Regions from separate parts of the Sphaerisporangium sp. NPDC004334 genome, predicted to be linked through region 1. Evidence: riboswitches for the same ligand, from Rfam matches in the RefSeq annotation. Region 1 holds a riboswitch; each other region holds the start of a gene.
What was found. A riboswitch is a leader RNA that binds a small molecule or an ion and turns the genes downstream of it on or off. The one in region 1 is predicted to bind cyclic di-AMP.
Positions count from the first base shown of each region.

Region 1 (5,106 bases):
TCACGCGGACGGTGCGCCTGTCGTTCGGCGACGTCTCCGGGGCGGAGTACATCGCCGAGTTGTTCGCCGACACCCTCATCCACACCTGGGACCTCGCCAGGGCGATCGGCGGTGACGAGCGGCTGGACCCCGAGCTGGTCGAGGTGTGCGCCGAGTGGTTCGCCGGAGCGGAGGAGGGCTACCGGCAGGCCGGGGTGATCGCCGAGCGCCCGCCGCTGCCGGAGGACACCGACCCGCAGACCCGCCTGCTGGCCGCCTGGGGCCGCGGCGGCTGACGCGCGGGCCGAGGGAGCGCGGTACTCTCGGCCCCGTCGCGCGTCACCGCCCCCGGCACCCGGCCGGGAGACGACGTGGGGTCACCTCCGGCAGGCCCGCAAGGCCGACGCGGTGGCGAGGTGACGGCCGGCGTGGGGAGGGTCAGCGGGAGACGGGCCGCTTGCCGTGGTTGGCCTTCCTCTTCTTGCGGGCCCGGCTCTTGCGCGCGCGTCTCGCCATCTCGGCCTCCCCATCGGTACGGGTCGTGCTCCCCACCATGCATCCGCGCCCGAGCCGGTACAAGGCCCAAACGCCAAAGAAAGCCCCCGGAGCCGCCACCCGGGGGCCGTCCACCCGCCCCACCATCGCCCCTCACGTTCCAACAAGGTGCAGGTCAGATTATGTAGTATTTTGATGGAACTTGGTGGAGAGGTGAGGCGATGCTGGCTCAGCAACGGCAGCAGGCGATCCTCGAGCGCGTCCGCAGGAGCGGCGCGGTACGGGTCGCCGACCTGGTGCGGGAGCTCGGGGTGTCGGACATGACGATCCGCCGCGACCTTGAGGCGCTGGCCGAGCGCGGGCTGGTGGACAAGGTGCACGGCGGCGCCACCGCCACCGGCGCGGGGTCCACCGAGGAACCGGGCTTCGCGGCCAAGTCGGTGCGCCAGCAGGCCGAGAAGGAGGCGATCGCCCGCCGCGCCGCCGAGCTGGTGCGCCCGGGCAGCGCGGTCGCGCTGTCGGCCGGCACGACCACCTGGACCCTGGCCCATCACCTGGCCGACGTCCCCCACCTCACGGTCATCACCAACTCCGCCCAGGTCGCCGACGTCTTCCACCGGGCCGGGCGCGCCGACCAGACCGTCGTGCTCACCGGAGGGGTGCGCACGCCGTCGGACGCGCTGGTGGGGCCGGTCGCCGTGGCGGCCATCCGCGCGCTCAACGTCGACACGCTGATGCTCGGCGTGCACGGCATGAACCCCAGGGCGGGCTTCACCACTCCCAACATCCTTGAGGCCGAGACCGACCGCGAACTGGTCGCGGCGGCGCAGCGGCTGGTCGTGCTGGCCGACCACACCAAGTGGGGCACCGTCGGCATCAGCACGATCGCCAAGCTGGACGAGGCGCACGTCGTGATCAGCGACACCGGCCTGCCGGAGGAGGCCAGATCGGCGCTGTCCGAGCAAGCCGGCACGCTGCTGCTGGCCGACCCTGCGGGGACGGCGCCACCGACCGAGCCGGCGCGCGACGCCGGCGGGTCCGGACGCGCGAACCGCGCTCCGGGAACAGAACGGGCGGCCCGGGCCGCCGACACGACAGGACAGGCGGCTCAGCCGGCCGCCGGACAGGAGGTGGCCCGGTGAAGCGGACCGTCACCCAGCTCGCCGATGGGCGAGAGCTCATCTACTTCGACCACGCCGAGAGCGCCGACCGCGGCGCCGCCGACACCCGCGAGCTGCCCCCGCGCCCCGCGGCCTCGGACCTGCGGTACGACCCGGTGATGGACGAGTGGATCGCCATCGCCGGGCACCGCCAGGGCCGCACGTTCCTGCCTCCCACCGACGAATGCCCTCTGTGCCCCTCCCGGCCGGGCCACGCGACCGAGATCCCCGCCGCCGACTACGACGTCGCGGTGTTCGAGAACCGTTTCCCGTCCTTCAGCTTCAACCTGGGCCACTACGAGGACGTGGGCGGCCTGAGCGAGGTGCGGCCCGGCGTCGGCCGGTGCGAGGTGGTGTGCTTCACCTCCCGGCACGACTCCTCCTTCTCCCGGCTGTCTCCCGAGCAGGTCGATCTGGTGCTGGTGGCGCTCGCCGACCGCACCGACCACCTCTCGCGGCTGGAGGGCGTGGAGCAGGTGTTCCCGTTCGAGAACCGCGGCGCCGAGATCGGCATCACGCTGGCGCACCCGCACGGCCAGATCTACGCCTATCCGTACGTGACGCCTCGCACGCGGCAGATGCTGGCCTCGGCGGCCCGCTACCGCGAGCGCACGGGCGGCGACCTGTTCGCGGACGTGCTGGCCGCCGAGCGCAAGGCCGAGACGCGCGTGGTCGCCTCCAACGAGCACTGGACGGCGTTCGTCCCCGCGGCGGCGCGGTGGCCGTTCGAGGTGCACGTCTACCTCAACCGCAGGGCGGCCGACCTTCGCGAGCTGGACGCCGAGGAGCGCGCGGCCTTCGGCCCGCTCTACACCGACGTGCTGCGGCGGCTGGACGGGCTGTTCGGGGTCACCATGCCCTACGTCGCGGCCTGGCACCAGGCACCCGTGCGCACCGGGCGCGACCTCGCCTACCTGCACCTGCAGCTGTTCAGCATCCGGCGGGCGGCGCAGAAGCTGAAGTACCTGGCGGGGTCTGAGTCGGCGATGGGCGCGTTCGTCAACGACGTACTGCCCGAGGAGGCGGCCCGGATGCTGCGCGAGCAGCCGTGACCGCGCCCGCCCTGGACGGCCCGCCGCGGGCGCGGCGGCGGTGACCACGCGCACGTCACGTCGGGGGACGTCACATCCGGGGTCGCCATAAATACGGATCTACCACTACCATCCATCAGACACCGGCCGTAACGGCCGGTCCGCCTAATCCCAGGTGCCCCGCCTGGGAGCCGGGGACCCATCGGTTCCTCTGGGGTGAATCCACGCGTGTGGTAGGGCGTCTCCGGCCCGAACCCGTCAGCTAACCCGGTCGGCAGATGGAGAGGAGCGGGCTCTGCCCCTGTCTTCCGGCCGCCACGGTTCCGTGGCCGCCTGCGCTCTGATGGTGGCCGCCCTGGTGCTCGGCCCGTCCACGGCCGGCGCCGCCGCCCCCAAACCCACCGAGAAACAGCTCAAGGCACAGCTCGCCGCCCTTGGCAAGCAGGTCGACAAGCTGATCGCCCAGTACAACGCCAAGCGCGTCGCGGTCGCCAAGGCCAAGGACGCGGAGAAGAAGGCCCGCGAGCGGCTGAAGGCCGCGGAGACCGAGCTCACCGCCTCCGAGGGCCAGGTGGGCGACATCGCCCAGCTCAGCTACCAGGCGGGCAGCGGCCTCGGCATGATGCGCGAGCTCATGTCGCCCGGTTTCGGCGGCGCCGCGATGCTGCAACAGCTGCAGGCCGAGCAGTCCGCCGAGATCGGCCGATATGCCACGGCCCGTGACGCCCGCAAGAAGGCGGCCGACGACGCGGCCGCGCTGACCGACGGCCTGCGCGACGACGTCGTCGAGGTGACCGCCCAGCGCAGGGACGCCGAGAAGCTGATCGGCCAGATCAAGGACAAGCTGGACCGGCTCGTGCCCACCGCCCCGGGCAAGCAAGCCAACGGGAGCTGGGCGCCCGAGCTGCCGGCCGGGAGCGAGAACATCACCCCGCGGATGCGGCTGATGCGCGCCGAGGTCAAGGACCACTTCCCGCTGCGGTTCCCCGTCGGCTGCTACCGCCCCGAGAACAGCGGCGAGCACCCGCTGGGCCGGGCGTGCGACTTCATGCTCAGCTCCGGCGGGGCGATGCCCTCGCCCGCCGGCGTCGCGATGGGCGAGCAGATCGCCGCCTGGGCCATCAAGAACGGCGGCAAGCTCGGCGTGAAGTACGTGATCTACCGGCAGCGGATCTACAACCTGGGCTTTCCCGGCTGGCGGTCGATGGCCAACCGCGGCGGGATCACCGCCAACCACTTCGACCACGTGCACATCTCGATGTACTAGCCGTCCGGCCGTCTTGCCGCCGGTGAAAGTTCCATCCGGACGCTCGCCCGGAGGATGTATTACGGTGACCCGCCGCCCGGTGACCGTGCGGCGGGCGTGGCACCGCGACGTGGCTCCGGGGCGCCTGCCGCGCGGCCCGGCGCCGGTGGGGCCGATCAGCCCGGCAGGCGGATGGGGTTGACGATGTCGGCGTAGATGAGCAGGCTGCTCATGGCGATCAGGAAGATCGCGACCGTGTACGTCAGCGGCAGCGCCTTGGCGATGTCCACGTGCCCCGGCATCGGGCGGCGGCGCACCCGGGCGTAACCGCGCTTGATGCCCTCCCACAGGCCGCCGGCGATCTGGCCGCCGTCCAGTGGCATCAGCGGGATCAGGTTGAACATGCCGATCGCGAGGTTGAACCCGGCCAGGAGCTGGATGAAGCCGGCGATCTTGTTCTCCAGCGGGATGGCCGCCGCGGCGATCGCGCCGCCCAGGCGCCCGGCGCCGACGACGCTCTGCGGGCTGTTGAGGTCACGCTCGGCGCCGCCGAAGGCCGCCTGCCAGACCCCGACGAGCTTCTGCGGCAGTTGCAGCAGTGCCGAGCCGGTGCGCCTCACCAGGTCCGCCATGGCGCCGACGACGTACCCGAGCCCCTGCTTCTCCACGACGAGGGTGGGGCTGACTCCGAGAAAGCCGACGTTCTTGTCCAGCTTGTCCGGGTCGTCGAGCGAGGGGCGATCTTGCGCGATGAGCGTGGCGTTCAGCGTCATCGGCTTGCCGTCGCGCTCGATGCCGATGGCGACCGGGCCGGGGCCGTGGGTGCGGATCAGCGTGCTGGCGTCGTCCCAGGAGTTCACCGGCCTGCCGCCGAACGAGACGATCTTGTCCTTGGCCCTGAGCCCGGCGAGCGCCGCGGGCGTGGACCGGTGGGCCGGGGTGCACTGCTGGCCCTTCGCCTGCTCGGCCACGGTGACGACGCACTTGGAGACCTCGGCGACCACGGGCGTGGGCACCGAGATGCCGAAGCCCATCAGCACGATGGCGAACAGCACGAAGGCCAGCACGAAGTTCATCGCGGGACCGCCGATGAAGATGATGACCTTCTGCCACCAGGGCTTGCGGTACAGGACGCGGTCGGCGTCGCCGGGCCTGACCTCCTCCAGCGCCGCCTGCCTGGCGCTCTCGATGAGCG
Region 1 is NZ_JBSGDZ010000024.1:119,999-125,104, reverse strand. It holds gene ACWEN6_RS29205 (TIGR03086 family metal-binding protein) at 1-275, shown strand, start outside; gene ACWEN6_RS29200 (50S ribosomal protein bL37) at 418-495, opposite strand; gene ACWEN6_RS29195 (DeoR/GlpR family DNA-binding transcription regulator) at 696-1,616, shown strand; gene galT (galactose-1-phosphate uridylyltransferase) at 1,613-2,686, shown strand; cyclic di-AMP (ydaO/yuaA leader) riboswitch at 2,818-2,956, shown strand; gene ACWEN6_RS29185 (coiled-coil domain-containing protein) at 2,991-3,932, shown strand; gene ACWEN6_RS29180 (M50 family metallopeptidase) at 4,088-5,106, opposite strand, start outside.

Region 2 (5,106 bases), on a different contig from region 1:
TGTCCAACCGGCCGGTAGCTGGTCGAGAAGACCCGCCGCCCATTTCAGATACGAGTCCGAATCGGCCACAGCGAGAACCCGGCTCAAGGAGAAGCCCTTTCGTGCGCGAACATCTGGAGATGCGATCGGAGGGAGACCGACGCGGAGGGAGTCCACCAGTCGTCGGGCACCTCCACGGTCTGGACGGGCACCCCGCGGGCGGCGAGCAGCACGCGCAGCGAGGTGACGGCCGTGGACGGCAGGCTGAGAACGCGCTGGCCGGGGCGCAGGTCGCGCAGGGTCATCTCGACCGGCGCCCCGGCGTCGTACACGGTGACCCCGGGGTGGTCGCGGACCGCGGCCAGGTCGCCGGGGTCCTCCCTGCGGTGCGGGTAGTACGCCAGCGGCCCCTCGAGGGCGAACAGCCAGGACAGGTAGCGGTCGCGGTGGATCAGCCCGTTGCGCACCAGCGAGGTGCCGAGGACCACCGTGTTCTCGCGGGGCCGGGGGTGGGCGACCACCGGCTGGGAGCGCAGCCAGGCGAAGTCGTGGGTGACCAGCTCGGCCCCGAGCCCGCGCACGGCGTCGGCCAGGGCGACGGGGACGGGCAGGGCGGTGAAGACGGTGAGCCGTCCGGCCCTCGCCGCGGCGCGCAGGCGGATCCCCGCGGCGACGCCCAGGGCCAGGCGGGACGGCTTGGCCGCGGCGCGGGCGCGCAGCAGAGGGGTGGCCAGGCCCGCGGTCAGCAGCTCCAGCAGGCGGATGGTGGCCAGGCCGTCGTCGACGATGACCATGCGGGTGGGGAAGGCCGTGAGCGAGGTGAGCTGCATCCTGCCGGAGAAGGCGTCCCCGAGGACCCAGGCGTCGCGGCGGCCGGGACGGGGCATGCCCTGGTCGGCGGCCTGGATGCTCAGCCCGGCCGGCAGCTCCAGCGCGTCCAGCTCGGCGCGGGTGACGCGCAGGCCGGGCAGCCTGCCGCGGGTCACCACGCGGGTATCCGGCCCGATCACCCCCGCGTGCCGCGCCTCGACCGCGCACAGCAACTGGAGCGGAGACTCCACCCAGGCGACGGCCGACCCCTGCTCCCGCACGCGGCTTCGACCGTTCCTCTCCACGCCGGGCATTGACACGTTCACGACGCATGCAACCTAGCCCCGCGACCCTACGTAATAGGGAACAGACGATGAACGGCAGCCGACGGCGGCCCGGCCGTTGTCGGATGAAAGCGGCTCCCAAGCGTCACACGGGCATCGCCGGCCTCACTTGACTCAGAAGGCGTCGGAGGCTCCGAGTATCACTGGGCCCGGACGACCCCGGAGGCGTGTCCGCGCCCGCAGGGCCCGGATCGGCGGCGCCTTACCCGTGTCGCGGCAGGTCAACCGCGCCGACGCGCATTCTCGCCGGGCCGCGTGCCTGGCTTTGCCATGAGGAGGCCGGAGCAGACGAGAGCTTTGTCCCACTTGCATGCAGTTTGTCCGATGTATTACTCTCGGAGGAATCCCGGCACGGGAGGCCGCTTCTCTGGGCGATCCGCCTGTGCCGTCGATATCGCCCGGCGCGGCCGGTCCTCTGCGGAGAGATCCCTCTCCCGCCGTCACGCGCCTCCGTCGAGTCCGCGCCCACGCGGAGCCGGGGACCCACCTTCTTGGGGTGAATCAGGCGCGCCCGCCCACGGACGCGCCCGTAGGACGAACCTTCACGTCCGAACCCGTCAGCTAACCCGGTAGGCGGCAGGAAGAAGGAGTCTCAGCTTGTCCATGTTCGTCACGACCGTACATCGGCTTCTGGATGCCCCGAAGAACCAGTTGAAGGCCGTCGCGTTCGGCGGGCTCGTGCTCGCCCAGGTTGTCACCGGCACCGCCCTGGCGGCGAACGCCGACTCCTCTCCCCAGGCCGACGCCGCCTCTCCCAAGAGCGGCATCGTCGCCGTCGCGCGGCAGGAGGCGGCGAAGGCGGGGCTGCCGTCCCGGCAGGTCTCCGCCGAGCAGTTGCTGGCACTGGCCGAGAAGCAGGTCGGCATCAGCGAGAACGGCAGCGGCGGCGGCACCAAGTTCCACGCCTGGTACATGAGCTCCCCGCGCGCCAGGGAGACCGTGGCGCGCGACAGCGGCACGATCGCCGACTACGCCGACGCCGCCTGGTGCGACATGTTCGTCTCCTGGGTGGGCGCGCAGATGGGCCTGCAGGACACCGTCGGCGCCGACGCCTACACCGTCGCCCACGCCAAGTGGTTCGCCGCGCGGGACCGCTGGGGCACCACGCCCAAGCCCGGCGCGGTCGTGTTCTTCTCCTTCAACGGCGACAAGAGCATCGACGGCATCGAGCACGTCGGCTTCGTCATCAAGGACAACGGCGACGGCACCATCCGCACCGTCGAGGGCAACACCGACGGCGGCAAGGTCGAGATCCGCACCAGGCCGGCCTCCCAGATCGTCGGATACGGCTACCCCGGCTACGCCGCCTGACCTCGACGGCCCGCCGCCCTCGTTCCACGTTCCCGCGGCGTCCCGTCCGCCTCCCCGCGAAGGACGCCTCCCGGCGCCGCACGGCCGGCCCACTCCCCCGGCCGCGCGGCGCCAGCGTTCGTTCCCATCGCTCCGGCGAGCCGGCCGGAGCGCCGCGCAGCCCGCGCGCCGTGACCCAGGAGCCCGGCGAAGCCCGTGCGCCGTGGCGCATGGATGATTTGCGCCCGACTGTGCCGCAAGCGGTGGGAGCGCTCCCAATGCTGCGAAAGGGCTTTATGGGGGCTACTCTACGGTTTTCTCAGCGCTAACCGCCCCAGGAGTAACAGTTAGGTTTCGGCATATTGACGCCAGCATTGCCCGTCGGGGACCCTTCGTGGGAGCGCTCCCAAATATCGCTCGCAGGCTCACCCCCGCGAGATCACGACTGAGGGATCCAGCACATCGTGGGCCCGACTGTCGGGGCCGGCCCTCGATGCACCTCCCAAAGATCGGGCAACCACCTGAGAGGGGTCCGGAATGATGAACAATATGCGCCGCGGGAAAACACTCGCGGTCGCATCGGTGATGACGGTCGCACTCGGCATCACCGCCGCGTGCAGCTCCGGCGGGGACGGCGGGAACACCAGCACCGGTGGCTCGTCCTCGGCCGCGGCCGAGAAGATCACCCTTACGCTGCAGACCTTCGGCGGCGGGACCAACTTCGGCTACAAGGCCGCGGTCGCCAAGTGGAACAGCGATCACCCCAACGTTCAGGTGAAGTACAACAACCTCACCGACAGCTTTGAGAACGTCTACTGGCCGCAGATGCTGCAGTGGCTGCAGTCGGGCACCGGCGCCGGCGACGTGGTCGGCATCGACGAGGGCGGCATGGGTCTGGCCAAGGCCCGTCCCCAGTTCTTCACCGACCTCGGCCAGTACGGCCTGCAGAGCCGCCAGGCCGACTTCCCCGCCTGGAAGTGGGAGAACGGCATCAACACCGAGGGCAAGCTGTTCGCCCTCGGCACCGACGTCGGCGGCATGAGCATCTGCTACCGCTCCGACCTGTTCAAGCAGGCCGGGCTTCCCACCGACCGCGACGAGGTCGGCAAGCTGTGGAGCGGCGGCTGGGAGGACTTCATCAAGGCCGGCCAGCAGTTCCAGTCCAAGGTCAAGGACGCCAAGTTCGTCGACAGCATCAACACCATCTACAACGTGGTGCTGGCGCAGGAGGCCGCCAAGAACGGCAACGTCACCTACTTCGACAAGAACCAGCAGCTCATCGTGGACAAGAACCCGGCCGTCAAGTCCGCGTTCGACCTCGCCACGAAGATCAGCCAGGACGGCCTGACCGCCAAGCTGCAGAACTTCACCGACGGCTGGAACACCGGCTTCGTCAAGTCGCAGTTCGCGACCCTGGGCTGCCCCGGCTGGATGCTCGGCGTGGTCTCGGGCAACGCCGGTGACAAGTTCAAGGGCAAGTGGGACGTCGCGACCGTGCCCGGCGGCGGCGGCAACTGGGGCGGCTCCTGGCTCGCGGTGCCCAAGCAGTCCAAGCACCCGAAGGAGGCCGCCGAGCTGGCCAGCTACCTGACCAGCCCCGACGCCCAGCTCATGGCGTTCAAGGAGGGCGGCAACCTGCCCAGCACCATCCCGGCGCAGGACAACCCCGAGCTCCAGAGCGTGAACAACGAGTACTTCAACAACGCGCCCATCGGCAAGATCTTCGGGCCGTCCATCAAGTCGCTTCAGCCGATCTTCCTCGGTGAGAAGCACGCGCAGGTCAAGCGCGAGGTGGAGCAGGTCCTCAACGGCATGGAGCAGGGCTCGGTGCCCGTGGCCCAGGCCTGGCAGAAGTTCGTCGAGGCGGGCCAGAAGGCGGCGGGCTGATCCTCCCCCGTCCTCACCGGTTCGCCGGGGCTCACCGCCCCGGCGAACCGGTGACCTGCCGTAGTGAGCGGCGTGGCGGTGGTGGAACCCACCACCGCCCACGCCCCGCGAGGCCCTCGTCCAGTCGTACCGATGCCGAGCTTGGTTATCGCTTGGTAGCGGGCACACGATCGACCGTTACCGACGAGAAGAAGGAGAATGGGGCACCTCCCCGTGGCCGCCGGCCAGGGAACGCCCCGGAAATCCGATGAGCGTCAACCTCCACACGCAGCGGGCGGATCCGGCGCCTCCGCCGCCCCGGCCGGGACGCCACCAGGCGCGCTCCCGCCGCAGTATCTGGTCGCAGTTCGACATCAAGGCGACCCCGTACTTCCTGATCTCCCCGTACTTCCTGCTCTTCGCGATCTTCGGCCTGTTCCCTCTGGTGTTCACCCTGTGGGTGTCGCTCCAGGACTACGGACTGGCCGGCGGAGACGCCTCCTTCACCGGCCTGGCGAACTACACCAAGCTCCTGGCGGACGAGGACTTCTGGAACGCGGTGATCAACACCGTCGGCATCTTCGTCCTCGCCACGGTGCCGCAGCTCGTCCTCGCGCTCATGCTCGCCAACGCGCTCAACAAGCGCCTTCGCGGCCGGCTGTTCTTCCGGCTGGGCGTCCTGGTGCCGCTGGTGACCTCGGTCGTCGCCGTCGCCATCGTGTTCACCCAGCTCTACGGCCGCGACTTCGGCCTGTTCAACTGGCTGCTCGGCTTCGTGGGCGTCGACCAGCACATCGACTGGCAGAGCGCCAAGTGG
Region 2 is NZ_JBSGDZ010000023.1:90,469-95,574, reverse strand. It holds gene ACWEN6_RS28430 (DUF6716 putative glycosyltransferase) at 1-69, opposite strand, end outside; gene ACWEN6_RS28425 (hypothetical protein) at 84-1,070, opposite strand; cyclic di-AMP (ydaO/yuaA leader) riboswitch at 1,575-1,724, shown strand; gene ACWEN6_RS28420 (CHAP domain-containing protein) at 1,737-2,444, shown strand; gene ACWEN6_RS28415 (ABC transporter substrate-binding protein) at 3,009-4,310, shown strand; gene ACWEN6_RS28410 (carbohydrate ABC transporter permease) at 4,558-5,106, shown strand, end outside.
Region 2: linked by a shared signal. The riboswitch ahead of ACWEN6_RS28420 (CHAP domain-containing protein) and the one ahead of ACWEN6_RS29185 (coiled-coil domain-containing protein) in region 1 are both predicted to bind cyclic di-AMP.

Region 3 (5,106 bases), on a different contig from region 1:
GGGCGGTCGGGGGAGGCGGGGAGGTCGCGGCGGTGCCTTAGGGGGCCGGTGAGAAGGATCAGGCCGGTCAGGGCGAGCCCGGCCGTGACGACCCACATCGACGGACGGGTGCCGATGGCGCCGCCGAGCGCTCCGCCGAGCAGGGCGCCGAGCGGGATGGTGCCGTAGTTGACGAACTGCATGCTCACGGAGACCCGGCCGAGCAGGTGCCGGGGGACGTAGGTCTGACGGAAGCCCGCCTTGATGATGTTGCCCGCCACCACGCCCGTGACCAGGACGAACCCGCCGGCCACCGCGACCGCCAGCCACGGGCCCCGGTGGGCCAGCGGAATGAGCAGGCCGAACGGCGCGCCGAGCGCCTCGAACACGATCATGGCGCGGGCGCTGCCGAGCCTCCTGGACACCCAGGTGGCGCTCGCCGCGCCCGCCAGGCCGCCGACGCTCATGACCGCCATCAGCCCGCCGACCGCGCCGGGGCCGACGCCGACGTCGCGCACCAGGAAGACGACCAGGATGGCCTGGTATCCCATGAGCCCGAGGTTGCTGGCCGCCCCGAACACCGTGAGCACCCGCAGGTAGGGGTCGCGGGCGACGAAGCGCAGGCCCTCGCCGATCTCGCGTCGAAGCGTCGTGGCCCGCCGCTCGCGCGACACCGGGGCCTCGCGGGTTCTGATGCCGAGCAGGCACAGTGCCGAGACCACGAAGCTCGCCGCGTCGGCGAGCAGCGCGGTGACCGCGCCGAACACCTGGGCGACCAGACCGGCGGCTCCCGGGCCCACCACTTCGACGGCCGACTCGCCGCCCTGGAGCTTGGCGTTGCCCTCGGGCAGGTCGGCGGGGACGACGATCGAGGGGAGGTACACCTGGTAGGAGGTCTGGAAGAACACCTTGGCGGTGCCCGTGAGCAGCGCGACGGCCAGTAGATGGCCGACGGTCAGCACGCCCTGCCACGCGGCCACCGGCACGCTGAGGAACAGCAGGAACGACACGGCGTCGCAGGTCAGCATCACGGGCCTGCGGGGCAGGCGGTCGACCCAGGCTCCGGCGGGCAGGCCGATGAGCACCCACGGCACCCACGCCGCGGCGGTGAGCAGAGCGACCTCCAGCGTGGTCGCGTGGAGCGCGGTGATCGCGACCAGGGGCAGGGCCACCGAGGTGAGAGAGCTGCCGAAGCCGCTGGTGGTCTCGCCGACCCACAGCAGCCGGAAGTCGCGGTCGCGCAGCAGCCCCCAGCGGCCCCGGGAACGGGACGCGGCGGGCGCGGCCGCCGCGGTGAGGCCGTTCACGGCCGGCCCGGGACGCCGAAGGCGAAGACGAACACCGGCTCGCGGGGCCGCCCGTCGTCGGGGATCTCCCGGGTGGCCCACCTGCTGAGGAGCTCCAGGAACTGCGCCTCGAACTCGTGCAGCTCGTCTGGGGTGAGCCGCAGCCACTTGTCGGTGGAGAAGGGGGCGTCCTGCCAGGCCGCCCGCTCGTCCTCGCTCGCGGCGTACCAGGCGCGGACCATGCTGACGTGGTGTTCGAGGTTGAGGGACGCCGCCGCGCTGGCGATGGCGGCGGTCGCGGGGTCGCCGCCGAAGTCGGACTCGCTCCAGCGCAGCTCGGCCGAGGACAGTCGCCACCAGCGTTCGCGCCGGTCGCGGGCGAGCTCAGGGGCCTCCTCGATGAGCTCGCTGCCGGCCAGGACGCGCAGGTGGTGGCTCGCGTTGGCGACGGCCTGCCCGGTGTGCTCGGCCAGCATGCTGGCGGTGCAGGGACCGTAGACCTTCAGCGCGTCCATGAGGCGCCGCCTCGTGGGATGCGACAGGGCGGCCAGCACCCGTGAGTCGGTGATCGTGCGTACGTCTTCGTCGGCCATGCGCCCACTTTGACATGAGCAACGAACGTTGCACAACAGGTATTGCGTAATTGTCATTGCGGAAGCGCTGTTGCCGAAGGATCATTGCGGAACAGACGTCGTGGGTATCGGGTCTCGGGTGCGGAGCGTGACATGCGGGGTCCGAATCCCGGTCCGCCGGGCGGTGCTAGGGGGACCGTTCCCCCTCCAAGATCCCTGAACGGGTGTGACTGATGTGACTTGTGTGACTCACGTCAGGTGCCGTTTCGGGATATGTGAGGGGAATCACATACGGGTAACGGATGCGCTTGTTGTGCAGGGGTTTCCTGATTAAGAAGCCCCTTATTTGATCTACGCGACTTGGTCACGGCTTTGCCTCAATTTGAGGTTCTGTGTAACTTCTGGCCCGCGGCGAGCACGCCATGCCGTCGCGAACGGAGCCGGTCTTCCGACCGGCTCCACGCATGACAATCCAGCGGTCGCCGTCGCCCCAGTAAGGCGCGAGCCAGGACCCCAAAGGGGCGGTGACCTGCCGAATCCGTGCGGCAAGGAGCACGGAACCGGGGACCCAATCGATCCTAAACGCGGGATCAGGGGGTGAATCGACGCCTTGGCGTCGTAGGGCTACTTCCATGCCCGAATCCGTCAGCTAACCCGGTAGGCGTGAGTGGAAGAATCAAGGAGCGATCCTGTCCAGCACCACCCAGAACCCTCGTCTGTCGCGCATTGCCCGCTTCTCTCTCGGCGGTGTGGCGCTCACGATGACGGCCTCCGTGGGAGCCGTGGCGACGCAGGCGACGGCGGCTGACGCCGCCACGGCGGCACCCGCTCAGGGCCCGTCAGAGCAGTCCGTCTACGGCCCGGCCGGGCTGATCGAGACACCGAGCATCACCGGGGCATCCGAGCCCGCCGGCACGGCCGCGGTGAGCGAGGCGAGCACATCCAGCGCCTCCCGCACATCCAAGAGCAAGGCCAAGGTGAGCAGGGCCGCCCGGCAGCAGTTCAAGGCGCACACGGCCGTCGCGGTGGCGAAGAAGCAGATCGGCGACCCCTACCGCTGGGGCGCCAGCGGCCCGGGGGCCTTCGACTGCTCCGGCCTGATGCTGTACGCCTGGCGCAAGGCCGGTGTGAAGCTGCCCCGCATCGCCGCCGGCCAGTTCCGCACGGTGCGGAAGAAGGTGTCCTGGAAGAACCTCAAGCAGGGTGACCTGATGTTCTTCTACGGACTCGGCCACGTCGGCATGTACGTCGGGCACGGCAAGATGATCCACTCGCCGCACACCGGCGCGCGGGTGCGCATCGACAAGCTGTCGGGCTACCGGAAGGCGTCCTTCGTCGGCGCCGTCCGCCCCGGCGCCTGACCGGCGGGACGACCCCGGCTTGACCCCGCGGAACCACCCCCGCCCATCCAGGGCTCCGCTGGGTCCGGTGCGCCGGCCGCCCGTGCCGATCCGCTCCCGGTTCCCACGAGGAGCCGGTCGATCTCCGGGCAGTCCCGGGATGCCGGCCGGCGGTTCCGGATCCTGACCGGCGGTTCCAGAAGCCGACCGGTGGACCCGGGAACCGACCGGCGGTTCCATAAGCCGACCGGCGGCTCCGGGAACCGACCGGCGGTTCGGGAAGCCGACCGGCGGTTCCGGAAGCCGATCTACCGTTCCGGAGGCCGATCGGCGCGAGGGACTCCTCCGGGAGAGCGTCTCCGAGAGGTGCCCCCGCTCCTCGAAGACGTTTTCCGGGTGGTGCACATGCCCCTCGCGCCGGTCGTGAAGGCCCCGTCCGCTCCTCCCCCCTCGGAGCGGACGGGGCCTTCGCACGTCCGCGCCGCGCCACATCGGCGAGGCGCGACACGACCGGGCGCAACCTTCGCGCGTCCATGCCCCGCCAGGCCGATGTGCCGCCGGGAACTCGATACGGGGCCGCCGCCGGGACGGCTGGTGGGGGTCCGCCCCTGGGACGCCGATGTGGCCGGGAAGGACGAGCAGGTAGATTTCCCGCATGCGCGTCGTGTGGCTCTGGGCCGTCCTGGCGGGGTTGCTGACCGTGCTGACGGGGCCCTCCGCCGTCGAGGACGATCTCGGACGGCGGGCGCGGACGCTGATCGGCGAGCATCCGGAGATATGGTCCGGCGCGCGGACCTTCCGCGGCGACCTCTCCCTCGTGGTCGCGGCCCCAGATGCCCTTGGCGCCCCTGGAGCCCTCACCGCCCATGGAGCCCCCACGGCTTCTGGAACCACGGCCTCGCGGGCCGCGACGGCCTCCGCAGCCGGCCCCGTCCCCGGAGGCGGGGCCGCCGCGGCCTCCGGAGCCGCGTTCGCCGACCTGGCGCGCCGGGCCGACCGGGCGAGCCGGCTGGTCGCCCGCGTCGTGGGCCCGGTGCGTCCGCTGATCGCCGTTCCCGCCACGACCGAGCAGGCGGCCGTGCTGGCCGCGCCCGCGCAGGTGAACGGCCTGGCCGCGGTGGCGGGCGCCGACCGGGTGATCGTGGAGCCGCGGTCCTTCGCCCGCCTGACCGCCGCCGGCCGCGACGTCGTCCTCGCCCACGAGATCACGCACATCGCCACCGGGGCGGCGCTCGACGGGAGCACGCCCAAATGGCTGGTCGAGGGGTTCGCGGACTACGTCGGCTATCTCGACGCCGGCATCCCGGCGCGCCGGGCCGCGGCCGAACTGGCCGACGAGGTGCGCGCCGGACGGACGCCCGAACGGCTGCCCGGGCCGGAAACGTTCGCCGCCGGCTCCGCGCGGCAGGCCCAGGCGTACGAGGAGGCCTGGCTCGCCTGCCGGTATGTCGCGGGGCGCTTCGGCGAACGCGCTCTGGTGAGCCTCTACCGTGAGTCCAGGCACGGGGACGTGCGGGCGGCGCTGTCCCGCACGCTCCGCATGAGCCTGGAGCGGTTCACCGCCGCCTGGCGCGAGTACGTCCGAGACCAGCTCGCATGACCACGGTGGCGGCGCGGCGCAGGGGAGAGCATGGAGCGAAGTGACGAGACCGGCCGCGTGGCCGGCCCGGCGGGCGACGCCGGGGCACGCGCCGGCGCGGACGCGCACGCCCGCACGGGCCCATCCGACGGTCCGGGCACAGGTGACGGTCCAGGCATCGGCTCGGTGCCGCCCGGTGGCGCGGATGACGGTCCGAGCGTCGGCTCGGTCCTGCCCGGTGGTGGGGGAGCCGTGAGCGGGGTGCGGGCGGCGGGGGGCGCGCTGGTGGTCCTGGGGGTGGCGCTGGCCGCCGTGGTGGCGGTGAGCACGCCGTGGCGCCCGCTGCCGGG
Region 3 is NZ_JBSGDZ010000010.1:104,622-109,727, reverse strand. It holds gene ACWEN6_RS14745 (MFS transporter) at 1-1,286, opposite strand, end outside; gene ACWEN6_RS14740 (ArsR/SmtB family transcription factor) at 1,283-1,858, opposite strand; cyclic di-AMP (ydaO/yuaA leader) riboswitch at 2,358-2,516, shown strand; gene ACWEN6_RS14735 (C40 family peptidase) at 2,599-3,198, shown strand; gene ACWEN6_RS14730 (hypothetical protein) at 3,833-4,777, shown strand; gene ACWEN6_RS14725 (M48 family metallopeptidase) at 4,808-5,106, shown strand, end outside.
Region 3: linked by a shared signal. The riboswitch ahead of ACWEN6_RS14735 (C40 family peptidase) and the one ahead of ACWEN6_RS29185 (coiled-coil domain-containing protein) in region 1 are both predicted to bind cyclic di-AMP.

Region 4 (5,106 bases), on a different contig from region 1:
GACGGCGTGGGAGCCTCGGAGGGCGCAGGGATCTCGGAGGGCCGGGGAGCCTTGGACGGCTCGGAGGTCTCGGACGGCTCGGGGGCGGCGGCCGGGGTGCGGGGGACCGGGCGGCCGTCGGCGCCGAGTTCGGGCTCGGGGCTGGTGGTCGAGGCCAGCAGCGCCAGCGAGATCAGCCCCATCACGGCGATCAGCACCAGAGCGAGTCCCATCAGCGCCAGGACGACCAGCAGCGTGTAGACCGCTCCGATGAGCGCCATCATCGCCGTTCCTCCTTTTGTGCCGCCGCGGTGGACACCGTGCCCGGGACGGACATGGTCACACGTTTCATCACGCAGGTGGACGTATCGATTCTCCCGTGTGCGCGGAGCGATCGCGCACACCGCCGGGCACGGTGACCCCGGCGGCCGTGATCGCGGACCTCAGGCGCCGGGCATGGTGTCCAGGCGGCGCAGGATCACCCCTTCGCGCAGGGCCCACGGGCAGATCTCCACCTCGGGGACCTCGAACAGGTCCATCGTCGCGTCGGCCACGATCGCCCCGGCGAGCAGTTGCGGGGCGCGACCGGCGGAGACGCCCGGCAGGCCGGACCGCTGGGCGTTGTCCATCGTGGCCAGGCGCCCGGTCCAGTGGGAGAGGTCATCCTGGCGCAGCACCCGCTTCACATAGGACCCCTCGCTGGAGGGCGCGGCGCCGGCGATGCGCGCGAGCTGCTTGAAGGTCTTGGAGGTGGCGACCGCGTGGTCGGCGTGCCCGTACTTCACCACATCGCCCACCACCCTGCCGATCTGCGCGCGCACCTGCCGGCGCATGCCGCGCACCTCCTCGGCGGGGGGCGGGGCGCCGGTGAACCACTGGCGGGTCATCCGCCCGGCGCCCAGCGGGAGCGAGATCGCCACGTCGGGCTCCTCCTCCATGCCGGAGGCGATCTCCAGGGAGCCGCCGCCGATGTCCAGGACCAGCAGCCGCCCGGAGGACCAGCCGAACCAGCGCCGCACCGCCAGGAACGTCAGCCGCGCCTCGTCCTGCCCGGACAGCACCTGCACGTCGATCTCGGTGGCGGCCCGCAGGCGGTCCAGGACCTCCTCGCCGTTGGCGGCCTCCCGCACGGCCGAGGTGGCGAAGGCCATGATGTCCTCCACCCCCTTGTCCTCGGCGATGCGCAGCGAGTCCTCGACGAAGCGGCGCAGCTCGCGCTCGCCCTCGGGGGACAGGACGTCACCGTCGTGCAGGTGCTCGGCCAGCCGCAACTCGACCTTGTGCGAGTAGGCGGGCAGCGGCTGCGCGCCCCTGTGGGCGTCCACCACCAGCAGGTGCACCGTGTTCGAGCCGATGTCGAGAACGCCGAGTCGCATGAGCAGACGCTACTACCCGCGCCCGCCCGGGAGATCCTCCCGGTCCTGCCGGTCCTGCCGAGGCGCCGTCGCTCAGGGGCGGCCGAGCGCGCGCAACTGGCCGGTGGTCAGCGCGGAGACGTTCTGGTCGATGGGGACGTCGGTGTACTGGTGGATCGCCCAGCTCTTCCAGTCGGCGGGCGGGGTGACGTCGCCCTTGGCCCTGCCGTAGTAGGCCACCCACAAGGGGTACTCGGCCAGGCCGTGGCCGTAGGTGTCGGCGAAGTTCCAGCCGCTGTAGAACAGCGGGGTGACGCCGGTCTCGTCCTTCACGTGGGCCAGCCAGGTCTTGGCCCAGGCGTTGACCTGCGCGACCGACCGGCCGTCGCTGGTCTCCAGGTCCAGCACGAGCAGGTCGCCGGTCTCGGCGGGCTGGGCGTCCACCACCGACAGGAAGTGGTCGGCCTCGGCGATGGGGTCGTTGCCGGGGTGACCGTAGTGGTAGGCGCCGCGCACGATGCCCTTCTTGCCGAGTTCGGCCCAGTGGCGGGCGAACGCGGAGTCGCGGAAGGTCAGGCCCTCGGTGGCCTTGATGATGCCGAACTGCGCCTGGCTGGCGTTCCAGTCGTGGTCGGACTCGTAGGCGGACACGTCCTGGCCGTAGGGGCGCTCCGAGGAGGCGCTGCTGGGGGCGGCGTCCGCCGGGCCGGTCACCACGACGGCCGCCACGATGGCGAGCACGGCCACGATCACCCCCGCCATGGCGGAGTAGAGGCGCGCGCCGGACAGGTCCAGCCGGTTCTTGAGGTGGGAGAAGATCGAGGAAAGCCGGTCGATGGGCATGAAGGGCTCGCTCCTTGCTTCCACGCGCCTACCGGGTCGGCTGATGGGTTCGGGCGGAAGTGCCCTGTGGGTCCGTCCCTTCGAGGGCCGGTGCTCCGATTCACTCCGCGAAGGGGGTCCCCGGTTCCGCGAGGTGTGGATGAGGCGGGCGTGTCCCCGCGGCGGGACGCCGTCCCGCCGGGTACGCGCGATGTGGGCAACGGACGGCAACGGGCACGACGGCGTGGGACCATCGGCACGCATACCGCTTCCCAACAAGGTACATACCACATCAAAAGAGCACAAATGCGACAAAGTACGCACCGCCGGCGTCACACGGGCGGACACGCACGGCTTCCCCCGACGTGATCACCCCCAGGAAGCGCATCCGGCCAGAACGACCCGGTCAGGCGTCCCGGTCCCGGCGGGCCAGGGGCGCACCCGGGGATCCGGTCAGCGGCGGGGCGGGGGCTGCGAGGAGCGGGATGACTCGGCGTGCCGCCAGCGCCGTCCGAGCTCCTCGCCGGTCGGCGCGGAGGCGGGCAGCGGGGTGGCCGGCGCGCCGGCGCGCAGCCCGTCCAGCAGCATGGTCAGATAGCGGTGGCGCAGCACGGCGGTGCGATCGGCGCCGCCGGCACGGACCGCGGTGATCTGGTCGAAGATCATCGGAATGTCCTCGGCGACCACGTCCGGCCGTAGCGCGCCGGCGGCCTTGGCCCGGTCCACGACGCGCCCGGCGAGCGAGCCGGCGTGCGCGGCCAGCTCGTGCATCTCCCGCGTGGGGGTGAACGTGCCGGCCAGGTGCACGGTCAGCGAGTGCACGTCGGAGTCGACGACCTCGCGCAGGAACGTGGTGAAGGCCTCCCACGCGTCGCCGTCCCGCGCCAGCGCGGACTCGGCGATCGCCGTGAACCGGCGCAGGCCGTCCTCGCAGAGGGTGCGCAGCAGCTCCTCCTTGCCGGCGTAGCGCCGGTACAGGGCGCCGACGCCGACGCCCGCCTCGTGCGCCACCGCCGAGATCGGCGCTTTGGGGTCGGCGACGAACACCGCTCGCGCGGCGTCGAGGATCGTGCGGTCGTTGCGGGCGGCCTCGGCCTTGCGTCCCCTCATGCCTGCTGTCGTGGGCTCCATGCGCCCATTCTAGCTTGAACGGAAGGCTCCGTTCCGATATAGTTTGAACAGAACGATCCGTTCCGCTCTAACTCGGAGGTTTCGCATGACCACCACGTCCTGGTCGCTGCTGGAGCAGGCCCACAACGCGCTGCGCACGACCACCGCCGGGGTCACCGAGGCCGACTGGGCCGCCAAGACCCCGTGCGAGCAGTGGAACGTGGCGCAGGTGCTGCGGCACGCCGCCGGCGACCAGCGCGCCTACGCCGCCGCGATCACCGGTGCCGGCGGTCCGGAGGAGAACCCGTTCGACCCGGCGGCGCAGGCCCCCGGCGACCCGAAGGACCTGCTCGAAAGCGCCCTGGAGGTCGCGGCACGGGGCTTCGCCACCGTGGCGCCCGGCGCGGAGGCCGTACCGACGCCACTGCCGCAGGGCGCGCTGCCCGCCGAGGTCGCCGTCGGCGCCGCCGCGCTGGACGCCGCCGTGCACGCCTGGGACATCGCGGTCGCCACCGGCCGTCCGTCGCCTCTGGACGCCGAGCTGTCCGAGCGCCTGCTGCCGGTGGCCCGCGTCCTCGCCGAGCCGCTGCGCGGCTTCGCCTACGCCCCCGCCCTCGACCCGCACCCGGCCGACGACGCCACCGCCGAGCTGCTGCGCCACCTCGGCCGCGACCCGCAGTGGACCCGCTGACCCGGGAACCCGCCGACGGCGCGGCCTCCTCCCCTCGAGGCAGGCGGCGCCGGCACGGAAAACGGCCCGCCGGTCATTCGACCGGCGGGCCGTTCTGCCGCCGTCCACCTCTTCTCTCCGTTATCGAGCGACGCCGCCGGTCAACCCGGTGAATACGCGGTGTTCACGGAATGCTCAACAGTTCGGGATATCTCTGCCGTTATTGTCCTTCGCCTCGTCGTTGCCCCATTTGGCGAGATAATAGGCGGAAACGTAGGCGCCGCGGCCGTTCTTACCGGGGTTCGTCCGGTCGAGGTCGGTGCGCAGCCACCAGTGGTTGAACGCGGACCCGTGCCGGACTTCGGCGCCCCGGACGCGGCAGTAGACGTAGTTGGTGCCCTTGTCGAGCGTGCCCTGCGGGTCGCCGGTGTTCGGCTCGCGGTAGCCCGTCGCGTCGGCGAAGGTGTCGACCCAGACCTTGCCTCCGGGAGCGGGGGTCCCGCCGCCGCCGAACACCCGGGGCCGGCGGGCATGGAACTCGCTGCCCGGCCGCAGGCCGTAGGTGAGGACGCGATGGTCGGTTCCGTAGCCGCCGCGCTGCTCGTAGGCCCAGTAGGACGTGCGCCCGGGGTTCGCCCACTGCTCGAAGATCACGACGTGCCGGTTGTTGTTGTCGCCGATGGCGTCGATGACCAGGTCGCCGGTGAGCAGTTCGGACATCGCGATCGGGCTGCTCGCGCCCGGCGAGGCGAGGGCCACGGTGTTCAGGCCCGGAGCGCTCAGCCCGAGCGCCATCGAGGCGTAGCCGGAGCAGTCGGTGCGGTAGCCGTTGTGGTACTTGCCCTGGCTGTACGGCACCCGCTGCGGGGTGCCCGGGTTCCAGGTCTTGGCCCGGTCGATGACGCTCTGCCGGGTCACGTCCGCCGGACGGGCGTGGGCGGCGCGAGAGGGAGCTGCGGCGGACTGGGCGAAGGCGCCGGCCACGGCGAGCGGCGTGGGCGAGGCGACGGCGACACCAAGGACAGCGAATTTGATGAATATCTGCTTACTGGACATACCACCCCTTGTAAATCCGTGTTGTCGGCCGCCAAGACTAATGGCGGCGACACATGGTTCGCAGGGGTGAATTCCATGATCCACGCCGGCCGGTGGAGCGTTTTCCTCCGGAAA
Region 4 is NZ_JBSGDZ010000025.1:42,428-47,533, forward strand. It holds gene ACWEN6_RS29500 (hypothetical protein) at 1-263, opposite strand, end outside; gene ACWEN6_RS29505 (Ppx/GppA phosphatase family protein) at 423-1,355, opposite strand; gene ACWEN6_RS29510 (glycoside hydrolase family 25 protein) at 1,428-2,177, opposite strand; cyclic di-AMP (ydaO/yuaA leader) riboswitch at 2,188-2,334, opposite strand; gene ACWEN6_RS29515 (TetR/AcrR family transcriptional regulator) at 2,610-3,287, opposite strand; gene ACWEN6_RS29520 (TIGR03086 family metal-binding protein) at 3,373-3,957, shown strand; gene ACWEN6_RS29525 (NlpC/P60 family protein) at 4,132-4,992, opposite strand.
Region 4: linked by a shared signal. The riboswitch ahead of ACWEN6_RS29510 (glycoside hydrolase family 25 protein) and the one ahead of ACWEN6_RS29185 (coiled-coil domain-containing protein) in region 1 are both predicted to bind cyclic di-AMP.